Regions from separate parts of the Bacillus rugosus genome, predicted to be linked through region 1. Evidence: riboswitches for the same ligand, from Rfam matches in the RefSeq annotation. Region 1 holds a riboswitch; the other holds the start of a gene.
The links. Region 1 has a riboswitch for cyclic di-AMP ahead of kimA (potassium transporter KimA). Riboswitches for the same ligand answer to the same signal wherever they lie in the genome.
Positions count from the first base shown of each region.

Region 2: another riboswitch for cyclic di-AMP. It lies ahead of ktrA (potassium uptake protein KtrA); the one in region 1 lies ahead of kimA (potassium transporter KimA).

Region 1 covers NZ_CP096590.1:483,476-489,785, forward strand. The annotation lists gene M0696_RS02450 (DUF2334 domain-containing protein) at 1-767, shown strand, start outside; gene M0696_RS02455 (glycosyltransferase family 2 protein) at 760-2,022, shown strand; gene M0696_RS02460 (cellulose biosynthesis cyclic di-GMP-binding regulatory protein BcsB) at 2,028-4,139, shown strand; cyclic di-AMP (ydaO/yuaA leader) riboswitch at 4,275-4,418, shown strand; gene kimA (potassium transporter KimA) at 4,610-6,310, shown strand, end outside.
Region 2 covers NZ_CP096590.1:3,060,073-3,066,382, forward strand. The annotation lists gene M0696_RS15605 (MOSC domain-containing protein) at 1-443, opposite strand, end outside; gene gbsB (choline dehydrogenase) at 531-1,739, opposite strand; gene betB (betaine-aldehyde dehydrogenase) at 1,755-3,227, opposite strand; gene gbsR (transcriptional regulator GbsR) at 3,425-3,967, shown strand; gene bslA (biofilm surface layer hydrophobin BslA) at 4,174-4,719, shown strand; cyclic di-AMP (ydaO/yuaA leader) riboswitch at 4,866-5,014, shown strand; gene ktrA (potassium uptake protein KtrA) at 5,089-5,757, shown strand; gene ktrB (Ktr system potassium transporter KtrB) at 5,764-6,310, shown strand, end outside.

The sequences.
Region 1 (6,310 bases):
ACCCGTCTATTTTGGAAAAAGAACAAGACTTTCCGAATGAACAAGCCTATAACAGCTATCTAAAACCATTTCGTGAAAAGGAAGAAACATATACAAAGCAAAAACTGACGCGTGCCATCGAGGATTTGACATCATTGGGTCTCTACCCGCTGGCGTTTGAAGCGCCGCATTACACGATGTCCGAATACGGCTATCAAATTGCCTCGCAATATTTTACAAGCATATTCGGCCAGATCCAGCTCAGCGGCACAACGTGGAAAACATCCGGTGCATCTCCGTTTGTGAGTGCTCCTTCGATGCTGCACGGCATGACGCTGTATCCTGAAACGATCGGCTTTGTTGATACATCAAAGCAAAATCCGCTCGGCGATATGGAGGAGCACATCTCCCAGATGATTGATTTTGAAGGCGGAGTAGCCGGAGGATTTTATCATCCATATCTCGGGATGAAATATCTGCCGGAGCTGGTTGATCAGATGGAACGCATTCCGGACAGTGAATGGCTTGATTTAAAGAAAACGAAACAAACCGTCAAAACAGACAAAGTGGAAATCCATACAAGCGGTGACGGAACGATTCAGGTGAAAAACGGCGTCAGCGCCATTGACGAGTTTTTCGATCATCATCGGCAAACCCCTCTGGAAAAGGCGTTATGGATTCTCTCCGCAATCGTGCTCTTATTTGTCGTGATGTTTGTCAGTTATACGTTTTACTTGAGAGCCACATTGAAAAAACGAATTTTTAAGGAGAGAAGAAGCCTTGGGTAATACGCTGTTCTTTATCTCGCTAAGTTTAATATGGGTCATGCTTCTCTACCACATGTTTCTTATGCAGGGCGGGTTCCGCCACTATATGACCTTCGAACGGAACATCCCGAAGTGGAGAGAAAACATGAAGGAGCTGCCAAAGGTCAGTGTCCTCATCCCGGCGCATAACGAAGAGGTTGTGATTCGGCAGACGCTGAAGGCGATGGTCAACCTTTATTATCCGAAGGACCGGCTGGAAATTATCGTCGTTAATGACAATTCATCAGACCGGACGGGTGACATCGTCAATGAATTTTCCGAGAAATACGATTTCATCAAAATGGTGATCACCAAGCCGCCAAACGCAGGAAAAGGCAAATCCTCTGCACTTAACTCTGGTTTTGCTGAATCAAACGGCGATGTGATCTGTGTATATGACGCCGACAACACGCCTGAGAAAATGGCCGTGTATTACCTTGTGCTCGGCCTGATGAATGATGAAAAGGCAGGCGCCGTGGTTGGGAAATTCCGCGTCATCAATGCGGCAAAAACGCTCTTGACTAAGTTTATTAATATCGAAACGATCTGTTTCCAATGGATGGCCCAGGGAGGCAGATGGAAGTGGTTCAAAATCGCCACCATCCCAGGCACCAACTTCGCGATCCGCAGAAGCATTATTGAAAAGCTCGGAGGCTGGGATGACAAAGCGCTCGCCGAGGATACTGAGCTGACCATCCGGGTGTATAACCTCGGCTATCACATCCGCTTTTTCCCTGCCGCCATCACTTGGGAGCAGGAGCCGGAAACGTGGAAGGTGTGGTGGCGCCAGCGCACCAGATGGGCGCGCGGCAATCAATATGTTGTGCTGAAATTTTTGGCGCAGTTTTTCAAGCTCAAACGAAAACGGATTATCTTTGATTTGTTTTATTTTTTCTTTACGTACTTCTTGTTTTTCTTTGGCGTGATCATGTCAAATACGATATTTGTAGTCAATCTGTTTTATGATTTGCATTTGTCGGTCGGCTTTTTGGCTATGATTCTCTGGATTTTGGCGTTCTTTTTATTTATGACAGAGGTCATGATTACGTTGAGCATTGAAAAAACAGAAATGAACAGGCAAAACTTTTTTATCGTATTTCTCATGTACTTTACATACTCGCAGGCATGGATTGTGCTGGTCATCTATTCTTTATTCGTAGAAATCAAGCACCGTTTATTCAAGCAGGAGGTCAAATGGTACAAAACAGAACGATACAATCAACATAAAAGCGGGTGACCTTTTTGAAACCAATAATGATTTTTCTCACTAGCCTCATGCTGCTTGTGATGACTGGACAAGCGGCTTTTGCCAAAGAGGTGGAGGTCAGCGGTTCGCTTCTCGGAAAAAGCAGCCAAGAACAATCCAAACAGCAGGTGCTGACAAGCGACCTGATTACACTGTACGGATCAAAAGACAGCGCAGAGCTGACGTATCAAATCCCGGCAGGTGCTTCTACCGGCAATCAGCAATTGGTGATTGAATACGAGGCATCAAATCTTTTAATTTCTCCATCATCATTAACGGCTGTCATAGACGATGAACCGGTCAAAACGTTAAAGCTTGATGGTGATTCCAAACGGAAAACAGTGAAGCTGAACCTGAATAAAAGCCAGTCTGCCCAAGGCTATCACAACGTATCGCTGAAATTTTACGGCGTGATGAAAGAGGGCGTCTGCGTCAGGCAGGATACGTCCGGCAACTGGATCAAAATTTATCCGGACAGCCGTCTGACACTGGCGGACAGCAGTGAAGCGAAGGGTACCTCGCTGGACCATTATCCATATCCTTTCGCCCAGTCGGGAAATACAGCGGAAGAAACAGCCATCGTCATTCCCGATGACCCAAGTTCGGCGGAAATTGAAGCTGCAGTGAAAACAGAAGGCTATTTGAAAACGGTGGATAGCAGTGTCAGCATCTCGTATGTCACGGAATCTGAACTGAAGAAAATCGACAAGCCGACAATTTTCATCGGAGTGGACAAGCATTGGAACGGCAAGGTGAAAAAGTTGCTGAAACAAGCCGGCTTACAAGCAAAAGGGGAAAAACTTCTGCTAGCGGAGCGGGTGTTAAAAGCAGAGGCTAAGCAGCAGCCGGTTCTGTTTGCACAAGCGGCATCTGATGACGTGCTCACTGAAAAAATCAGTGTCATCACGGATCAGACTTACACAGGCCAGCTCAGCGGCGATACACTCTCAATCAGCAAGCTAAAGCAGGCTGAAAAAAAAGAAAGCAATAAGCTGACCCTCGAGAATTTTGGAGCGGGTGATATCACAATTGGAGCTGACAAAACATCTTCCGCACATTACTTTTATCCAGCTTCGGCGGTTTTAGACCAAAACCAATCTGCAAAGCTGTCGCTAAAGTTGAAGAAGTCCGAAACGATTCAAGCCTCAACGGCTGAGAATGGATCGGTTTCTCAGGCGGCAGAACTGAAGGTCATGATCAACGGCCAGCCGCACTCGGTCCGTCTTGATGATTTAGGAAAAGAAGATAAAAACGGATTCTATCATGTCATGCTAAAAGTGGACCCTAAGCTGCTGCAAAAAAACCGCTACATTGATATTCAGTTTGTCACAACTGGATTAAAGGAAAACAATCCTTGCAACACGACTGATGAAGAAAAGTGGGTCTTTATCGATAAAAGCAGTACATTGTCTTACGCCATCAAAGACATGTCTCCGTCAGCGGATTTCCAAGAGTGGCCGCTTCCTTACGCCGGAAATCAGGAAAAAGCAACGTTAATCGTGCTTCCTGACACCGTAAGCCAATCGAAGCTTGAGGAGCTTTCTCTTGTAACGGAGTCCTTTGGCAGCGAAGCGCAGCATTCATACAAGGTCAAGAAATCATCTAACGTAACAGCAAATGATGCCAAAGGTCGGAACCTCATTTTCATAGGGAGTATCAGTCAATTTTCTCTTCTGAAGGAGAAATCATCAGATCTGCTTGTGCCGCAAGTGAAGAACGGCTCGTTTGATGTATCAGGTTTTGAGATGCTGAATGAGACAACAAAACAAGTGGCATTTACTCAGCCATCTCTTTGGGATTCACGCTACACAATGGCTGTCTTTGCGCCTTTAAAAGGAAATGGCACGGCTGTCACGAAAGAGATCATCAGTTATCTGAACAGTACCGATGACTCGGCAACCGTTGTTAACGAAACCAACAGCCAGCAGGTGTTTACAAACCACCAGCAGCTCAAATCTGAAACAAACAGTTCCAGTACAGAACAACCATCACAGGATAATAGCCAGAAATGGCTGTATATTGGTGTGCTGGCACTTATTATGGTGATTGCGGCAGTGTTCATTTGGGTTGCTGTAAGACGAAGAAAAAGAAAGACAGATACAGAATAAAACAGAGGCAATCACGCCTCTGTTTTTTATTTTTTTGGTACATAAATTCCATTTGTGGAACCTGTCATTTTATTTTTTTCGCCCGGCCAATAAGCCTCTTTACAACGTGCAGGAACGGGAGTATGATCTCTTTTAGAAAACAAATCGCTTAATCTGAAATCAGAGCGGGGGACCCACTAGAACGGCTTTTTGCCGTTGGGGTGAATCCTTTTTAGGTAGGGCTAACTCTCATATGCCCGAATCCGTCAGCTAACCTCGTAAGCGTTCGTGAGAGGAGATGAATGAAACCTGTGTTCGATGTAATGGTACAGGGGCATCCGTTTGCCTCTGTGTTTTTTGCTGTTCATTTTTAGAATGGAAATCTCGTACAGAGATACCATAGCAGAAAGGACTATTACAGAATGTGAGAGCAGATGCTGATGTTTTATTGTTTTAATTGAAAAATGAGAAATTAAAAGGGGAAGACATCGATGTATCATTCAATCAAACGTTTTTTGATTGGGAAACCACTAAAATCTCAAGCAGCTGGAGAGCAAAAACTGACAAAATTAAAAGCCTTGGCGATGCTTTCCTCAGATGCGCTGTCATCTGTCGCATACGGCACAGAGCAAATTTTAATCATTCTGGCGACAATCAGTGCTGCCGCATTTTGGTACTCCATTCCGATTGCGATTGGCGTTCTCATATTGCTGCTGGCACTGATTCTTTCATACAGGCAAATTATTTACGCTTACCCGCAGGGCGGCGGGGCGTATGTTGTTTCGAAAGAAAACCTCGGTGAAAAGCCGGGATTGATCGCAGGCGGTTCCTTGCTTGTCGATTATATTTTAACAGTAGCGGTAAGTATATCTGCAGGAACGGACGCCATCACGTCGGCCGTTCCTGTATTGCATGATTATCATGTGCCGATTGCTGTTTTACTGGTTTTAGTCATTATGATTTTGAACCTGCGCGGGCTTTCGGAATCGGCATCGATTCTTGCCTATCCGGTTTATCTGTTTGTGGCGGCGCTTTTGGTTTTGATAGCAGTCGGGTTGTTTAAACTCATGACAGGACAAATAGATCAGCCAGTCCATCATACTCCGCTCGGCACACCGGTAGCGGGCATTACGCTGTTTTTGCTGCTCAAGGCTTTTTCTTCGGGCTGCTCGGCTTTGACCGGAGTTGAGGCTATTTCTAACGCGATTCCTGCTTTCAAAAACCCGCCTGCGCGTAACGCAGCAAGAACTCTTGCAATGATGGGCATTTTGCTGGCGATTCTATTTTCCGGTATCACCGTGCTCGCCTACGGCTATGGAACGGCGCCGAAGCCCGATGAAACGGTGGTTTCACAAATTGCGTCTGAAACCTTCGGGCGGAATGTGTTCTACTATGTCATTCAAGGTGTCACATCACTTATTTTGGTCCTTGCGGCGAATACGGGATTTTCAGCCTTCCCGCAGCTTGCCTTCAACCTGGCGAGAGACCAGTACATGCCGCGTATGTTTACAGTCAGAGGCGACCGCTTAGGCTTCTCAAATGGGATTATCTTTTTAGGCGTTGCTTCGATTATGCTCATCCTGTTATTCGGAGGACAGACAGAGCACTTGATCCCGTTATATGCTGTAGGCGTATTTATTCCATTTACGCTTTCGCAAACCGGCATGTGCATCAAATGGATCAAGCAAAAACCAAAAGGGTGGATCGGAAAAATGCTGATCAACTCCTGTGGCGCTTTGATATCGTTTATGGTTCTGTCCATCCTGTTTGTGACGAAGTTTATTGTCGTATGGCCTGTGTTAATCTTTATGCCTATCGTCGTTTTATTGTTTTTTGCGATTAAAAATCACTACACAGCTGTCGGTGAACAGCTTCGCATCGTAGACAAAGAGCCAGAAGAAATCAAAGGCACGGTCGTGATTGTGCCAGTAGCCGGTGTCACCACAGTCGTGCAAAAATCGATTCAATATGCAAAATCACTGTCCGATCAGGTCATCGCCGTTCACGTGTCATTTGACAGAGAACAGGAAAACAAAGTTGAAAAACGCTGGGAAGAGCTCAATAACGGGGTGCGTCTCGTTACGCTTCATTCTTCATATAGAAGCCTGGTCCATCCGTTTGATAAGTTTTTGGAAACTGTAGAAGCAAAAGCGAAGAAGGAGCAGTTTTCAGTCATGGTGCTGTTTCCGCAA
Region 2 (6,310 bases), 1.6 Mb from region 1:
GGCGCCAGCTTCAGATTGTCTGGATAATAAGACTGAATGACTTCTCCCGGCTGAATACACGGATCATTTTCTCCCTCACACAGCAAAGCGGCTCCGCTTGGAAAAATGAGCCGGCTTCCTTCTTTTAACGAAGTAAGATCAGGTATGCCACTGACTGCCACATTCGCCCCAAGCCATTCTGGCAAAATGCTCGGCACTCCCATTTTTAAAGCAATTTCATCACATTCCTCTATTGAAACGATAGAAATTTGTCTCCGGTTGAAAATTTCAGTCCCTCTTGAAAACATCGGTTCTCTGGCTCCCGCTTTTTTGGTCAGGCCAAAATGCAAGTCGCCGGGGATGCCGCCATAATCAAAATCAAGCTTGTCCATTTGCTTTGTTACGAAGCTTTCTGTATCTGCGATATATACGCCTTCCGCTTTTGCGGTCATACGCTTCCACATCAGCAGCACCTTCCTTCTTCTCTAAAATTTCCATCTATACTACATTATCCAAAAAAATCCCGCTCTGTAAAGGAGCGGGACATGCCGTTATACCGTTTTAGGTGTAAGGTTAAAGCAGCGCTTGTAGATCCAATTGTATGCTTTTTCATTTAAATCTCTAGGGTTTCCGAAGGTTTGCGGATCTTTCATCGCTTCTTTTGACAAGCGTTCGATCATATCTGGAGATACTCCCTGCTCTTCTAAAGTTGGTACTTCTAAGTCCTCGACCAGGTCATACATCCAATTGACAGATGCTTTCGCAGCTTCTTCTGTAGTCATAATGCTTGTATCAATACCGAACGCTTTCGCAATACGCGCAAATTTCTCAGGGTACCCCTTCCAATTGTATTCCATGACAGGGCCCATCATCGCAGCCACACATTGACCGTGAGCGACTGGGATAATACCGCCAAGCGTTTGACTCATCGCATGAGCCGCGCCGGCTGATTCACTGCCGTAAGAAAGACCTGCAAGCATCGCAGCCTGTGCCATTCCGTATCTAGCTTCCAGATCCTCTCCGTCAGCAAATGCTCTTTTAATGTAATGAGCGGCATATTCAATCGCCATCAAGGCAACTGCATCCGTGATTGGCTGCGCAAATTTCATTGTATAGCACTCAATGGCATGAGCAAGTGCATCAATTCCTGTCATCGCTGTTACATGCGGAGGCATTGAAACATGAAGCTCAGGATCAATGATGGTCAGGTGCGCTGCGATCAGCGGACCGCCTGTGTTGAATTTGAATTCTCTTTCTTCATCTGTGATAACCGCCCATTGGGTTACTTCTGATCCTGTTCCAGCCGTTGTCGGAATTGTTGTCAGCGGAGGAATACGGTTTTCCAGCGGTTTTTTCCCATCTGCCGCTTCATAATCCAGTACGCTTCCTTCGTGAGTCGCTTCTACTCCGATTGCTTTTGCAGTATCCATGGAGCTTCCGCCTCCGACTGCCACCAAACCATTACAGTTCTCTTTTTTGTAAAGCTCAGACCCTTCATTCACCAGACGGACAGGCGGGTTTGGCTCTACTTTATTAAAGAGCACCACTTCAATGCCTGCTTCTTTAAGTGATTCGATAACCGGATCTACGACGCCGGCTTTATAAATTCCAGGGTCTGTGACAAGAAGTGCTTTTAAAACGCCCAGCGCAGCTACTTCTTCACCCGTATTCTTGACGGCTCCGATTCCGTGCTTAATCACAGTTGGAATTTCAAATGTGTGGAATTTGTTCATGCTTTCTATTTTCATATTTAATGTCATCATTAACTCCCCCTCTTATGAATTGAACCAATTAATCGCTGCCGGTTTTGTATTGCGATACACATGTTTGACTTCGGTGTATTCCTCAAGACCTATTTTTCCAAGCTCGCGTCCGAACCCGGATTGCTTATAGCCGCCCCATGGCGCCTGCGCAAAGTACGGATGGAAATCGTTAATCCAAACTGTTCCCATTCTCAAGCGGGCTGCTACGCGTTCGCACTTTTCAATATCTTTTGACCACACCGCTCCGGCCAAACCATAGATGGTATCATTCGCAAGCGCGATAACCTCTTCTTCCGAGCTGAAGGTTTCGACTGTCAGTACAGGGCCGAAAACCTCTTCTTGAACGATTCTCATGTCAGATTTACAGTTTGAGAAAATAGTAGGTTCATAGAAAAAACCATTTTGCAGCGCAGGGTCTTCCGGACGTTTGCCTCCTGTCTCCAGCTTCGCGCCTTCTTCTATTCCGATCTCTACATATTTTTCTACTTTTTGCCTGTGCTCTGCAGAAATAAGCGGGCCGCTTTCTGTCTCTGCGTGAAAACCATTTCCGAGTTTTATGCGTTTTGCCCGTTTGACAAGCTCTGCTAAAAATTGATCGTGAATGGCATCTTCAACAAGCAAGCGGGAACCGGCTGAGCATACTTGCCCGGCGTGGAAAAATACAGCGTTTAATGCCTGATCGACCGCAACCTCTAAATCTGCGTCCTTGAACACAATATTTGGATTTTTCCCGCCAAGTTCAAGCGCAATTTTTTTGACGTTTCCGCTTGCGGCCCGCATGATTTTTTTGCCTGTTTCGATTCCACCCGTAAACGAAATCAAATCGACGTCTTTGTTTACGGCAAGCTCGTCGCCCACTGTGGCTCCCGGCCCAAGCACAAGATTTGCGACACCTTCGGGAACGCCGGCCTCTTCCATTAGCTTGAAGACTTTGATCGTCGTTAGCGGTGTAATCTCACTCGGCTTCATGACGATCGTATTTCCTGCAGCCAGTGCAGGCGCGATTTTCCAACTCGCCTGCAGGAGCGGATAATTCCACGGAGTAATCTGGCCGCAAACCCCAATTGGCTCTCTGATAATTTTGCTTTCTGAATCAGGGATCGGAGATGAAATGATCTCTCCGCCATCTTTATCTGCCAATCCGGCGTAATATTGAAAAACATTGGCAATATCGTCCATATCCGCCTTGCTTTCTTCGAGTGTTTTTCCCGTATCAAGCGATTCAAGCTCAGCCAGCTCATCAAGGTCGCGTCTGATTAATTCCGCAATTTTCAGAACAATCTTCCCGCGTTCAAGCCCGGATAGAGATGACCATTCTCCTTTGTCAAATGCTCTTCGCGCGGCTGAAATTGCCTTGATGGCGTCCTCTCGCCCTCCTTCGCTTACGGTTGCAATTTCTTCTTGATTAAATGGATTGATAATGCTGCGGATCTGCTCTTCTTCGGCACTGATCCATTCTCCGTCAATATATAATGTTTGACTCATATAAGCCTCCTTGACGTAAATAAAGTTTGTTAAATAAAAATTTAATGTTTTTAACAACCTTAATCTAACATACGAATTTTAAACTGTCAAAGCCCCATTTTGATTTTCTTTTTGACATTTCTTTATGTTTCGTTAAGATAAAGAACATAAAGAAATAACTTAACGAATTTAATTTTCTAATGGAAAAGAGGGTCAGTATGGATGAAAATCCAGAATTTGCAGCTATAGAACAGGCTCGGGATCTTGTTATCGACTCCATTGCTGAAACGATGGATCTTTACGGTATTACCCGCAGTGTCGGGATTTTATATGGGACGATGTATATGAGGGATGAGATGACACTTGACGAAATGCGTGAGGAATTGCAAATGAGCAAGCCAAGCATGAGCACAGGCGTCAAAAAGCTTCAGGACTTAAATGTAGTGAAAAAAACATTTCACCGGGGCATCCGCAAGCATACCTTTGTGGCTGAAAAAGATTTCTTCAAATTTTTCACAAATTTCTTTCCGCCTAAATGGGAACGCGAAGTGCAGGTAAATGTAGCAGCTATTGAAGAGGCTCAGGCTGATTTACAAGAGATTTTAAGCAAGGAAGGTCTCAGTGAGGACATCAAAAATGAAGCGCTGCAGTTATACGAGCAGCTGGAAAGCTCTAAAGCCTACTATGACTGGCTGAAGCGTCTTGCTGAATCGGTGCAGAGCGGGGAAATTTTCAAATTTATACCGATTGAAACAAAGTAAAACAGAAAACGCCTGGGAAACCGGGCGTTTTTTTGTTCTTTTATATGAAATTACTACAAATTTGAAAAATACGGGAAAAACACCCCATTTACTTCCAAAATATTTGATGGTAATTTTATGTAGGTAAAATTTGTATTTGGCCGTTCAGAGGAGGTGAAAAGCGGGCAGGCCTGTATATTTTATAACTTTTTAGGGGGAATTTTATTATGAAACGCAAATTATTATCTTCTTTGGCAATCGGTGCATTAAGTCTAGGTTTACTCGTTTCTGCTCCTTCAGCTTCTTTCGCGGCTGAATCTAAATCAACTTCCGCTCATACTGAGTCTACTATGAGAACTCAGTCAACAGCTTCATTGTTTGCAACAATCACAGGGGCCAGCAAAACGGAATGGTCTTTCTCAGATATCGAATTGACGTATCGTCCAAATACGCTTCTCAGCCTTGGCGTTATGGAATTTACATTGCCAAGCGGATTTACTGCAAATACGAAAGACACAATGAACGGGCGTGCGTTGCGTGAAACACAGATCCTTAATAACGGGAAAACAGTAAGAATCCCTCTGGCACTTGATTTGTTAGGAGCTGGCGAATTCAAATTAAAACTGAATAACAAAACACTTCCTGCCGCTGGTACATATACTTTCCGTGCGGAGAATAAATCATTGAGCATCGGAAATAAATTTTACGCAGAAGCCAGCATTGACGTGGCTAAGCGGAGCACTCCTCCGACTCAGCCGTGCGGCTGCAACTAATCTCAAAAGACCGGTTAATGCCGGTCTTTTTTGTGTTTTGACCTCCCCTTTTTCCTCTATTTCCAATTTTCTTTTTTCTGGTTAAAAATTTAAATTGACAAACTCTAGAAACAGGAGTAAATTCTTGAGTGTTCAATTTCATACAGTCTCTTTTACCGCTTAATCAAACACGAACGGGGGAACCAACGATTGGCTGTTTTTTTAACAGCCTTGGGGTGAATCTTACTAAGTAAGAGGGGGTACTCTGAATCCCTAATCCGACAGCTAACCTCGTAGGCGTTTACAGAGAGGAGGTCTATTAGCGACCATTCTTCGAAATGGTCTTTTTTTGCTCAAAAAACGTTAATTTTACTAAGGGAGTTATGAACATTGGGAAGAATAAAAAATAAGCAATTTGCCGTGATCGGACTGGGCCGGTTTGGCGGAAGCATTTGCAAAGAGCTGCACAGAATGGGCCATGAGGTCCTTGCAGTTGATATCAACGAAGAAAAGGTAAATGCATACGCTTCTTACGCAACTCATGCGGTGATTGCCAACGCCACCGAAGAAAACGAATTGCTTTCGTTAGGAATACGCAATTTTGAATATGTGATTGTTGCAATTGGAGCAAATATTCAAGCGAGCACCCTGACCACCCTATTATTAAAAGAGTTTGACATCCCAAATATTTGGGTAAAGGCTCAAAACCATTATCATCATAAGGTACTTGAAAAAATCGGTGCTGACCGCATTATTCATCCTGAAAAGGATATGGGCGTCAAGATCGCGCAAAGCCTTTCTGACGAGAACGTTTTGAATTACATTGATTTATCTGATGATTACAGTATTGTCGAGCTGCTGGCAACACACAAGCTTGATTCAAAATCGATTATTGACCTGAATGTAAGAGCGAAGTACGGCTGTACAATCCTGGCGATTAAACATCATGGAGATATCCGTCTTTCTCCCGCACCTGAAGACATCATCTACGAACAGGATTGCCTGGTAATCATGGGGCATAAAAAGGATATTAAACGTTTTGAAAACGAAGGGATGTAGACATAGGTGACACTTCAAAAGGACAAAGTGATCAAATGGGTTCGTTTTACACCGCCTCAAGTGCTTGCAATTGGTTTTTTTCTTACCATTATCATCGGGGCTGTGCTGTTAAAGCTTCCGATTTCTACAATGAAGCCATTGTCATGGATAGATGCCCTTTTTACTGCAGCTTCCGCTACAACCGTTACAGGACTTGCAGTTGTCGATACCGGTACAGAATTTACACTTTTCGGGCAAACTGTCATCATGGGGCTGATTCAGATCGGCGGGCTTGGATTTATGACTTTTGCTGTTTTGATCGTCATGATATTAGGAAAAAAAATCGGATTAAAAGAACGAATGCTGGTACAGGAAGCCTTAAACCAGCCGACAATTGGCGGCGTCATAGGCCTTGTCAAAGTCCTGTTTCTGTTTTCCATCAGTATTGAGTTGATAGCAGCACTCATCTTATCCATCAGGCTTGTCCCCCAGTATGGCTGGGCATTCGGCTTGTTTGCCAGTCTATTTCACGCAATCTCTGCTTTTAACAATGCCGGGTTTTCGTTGTGGCCGG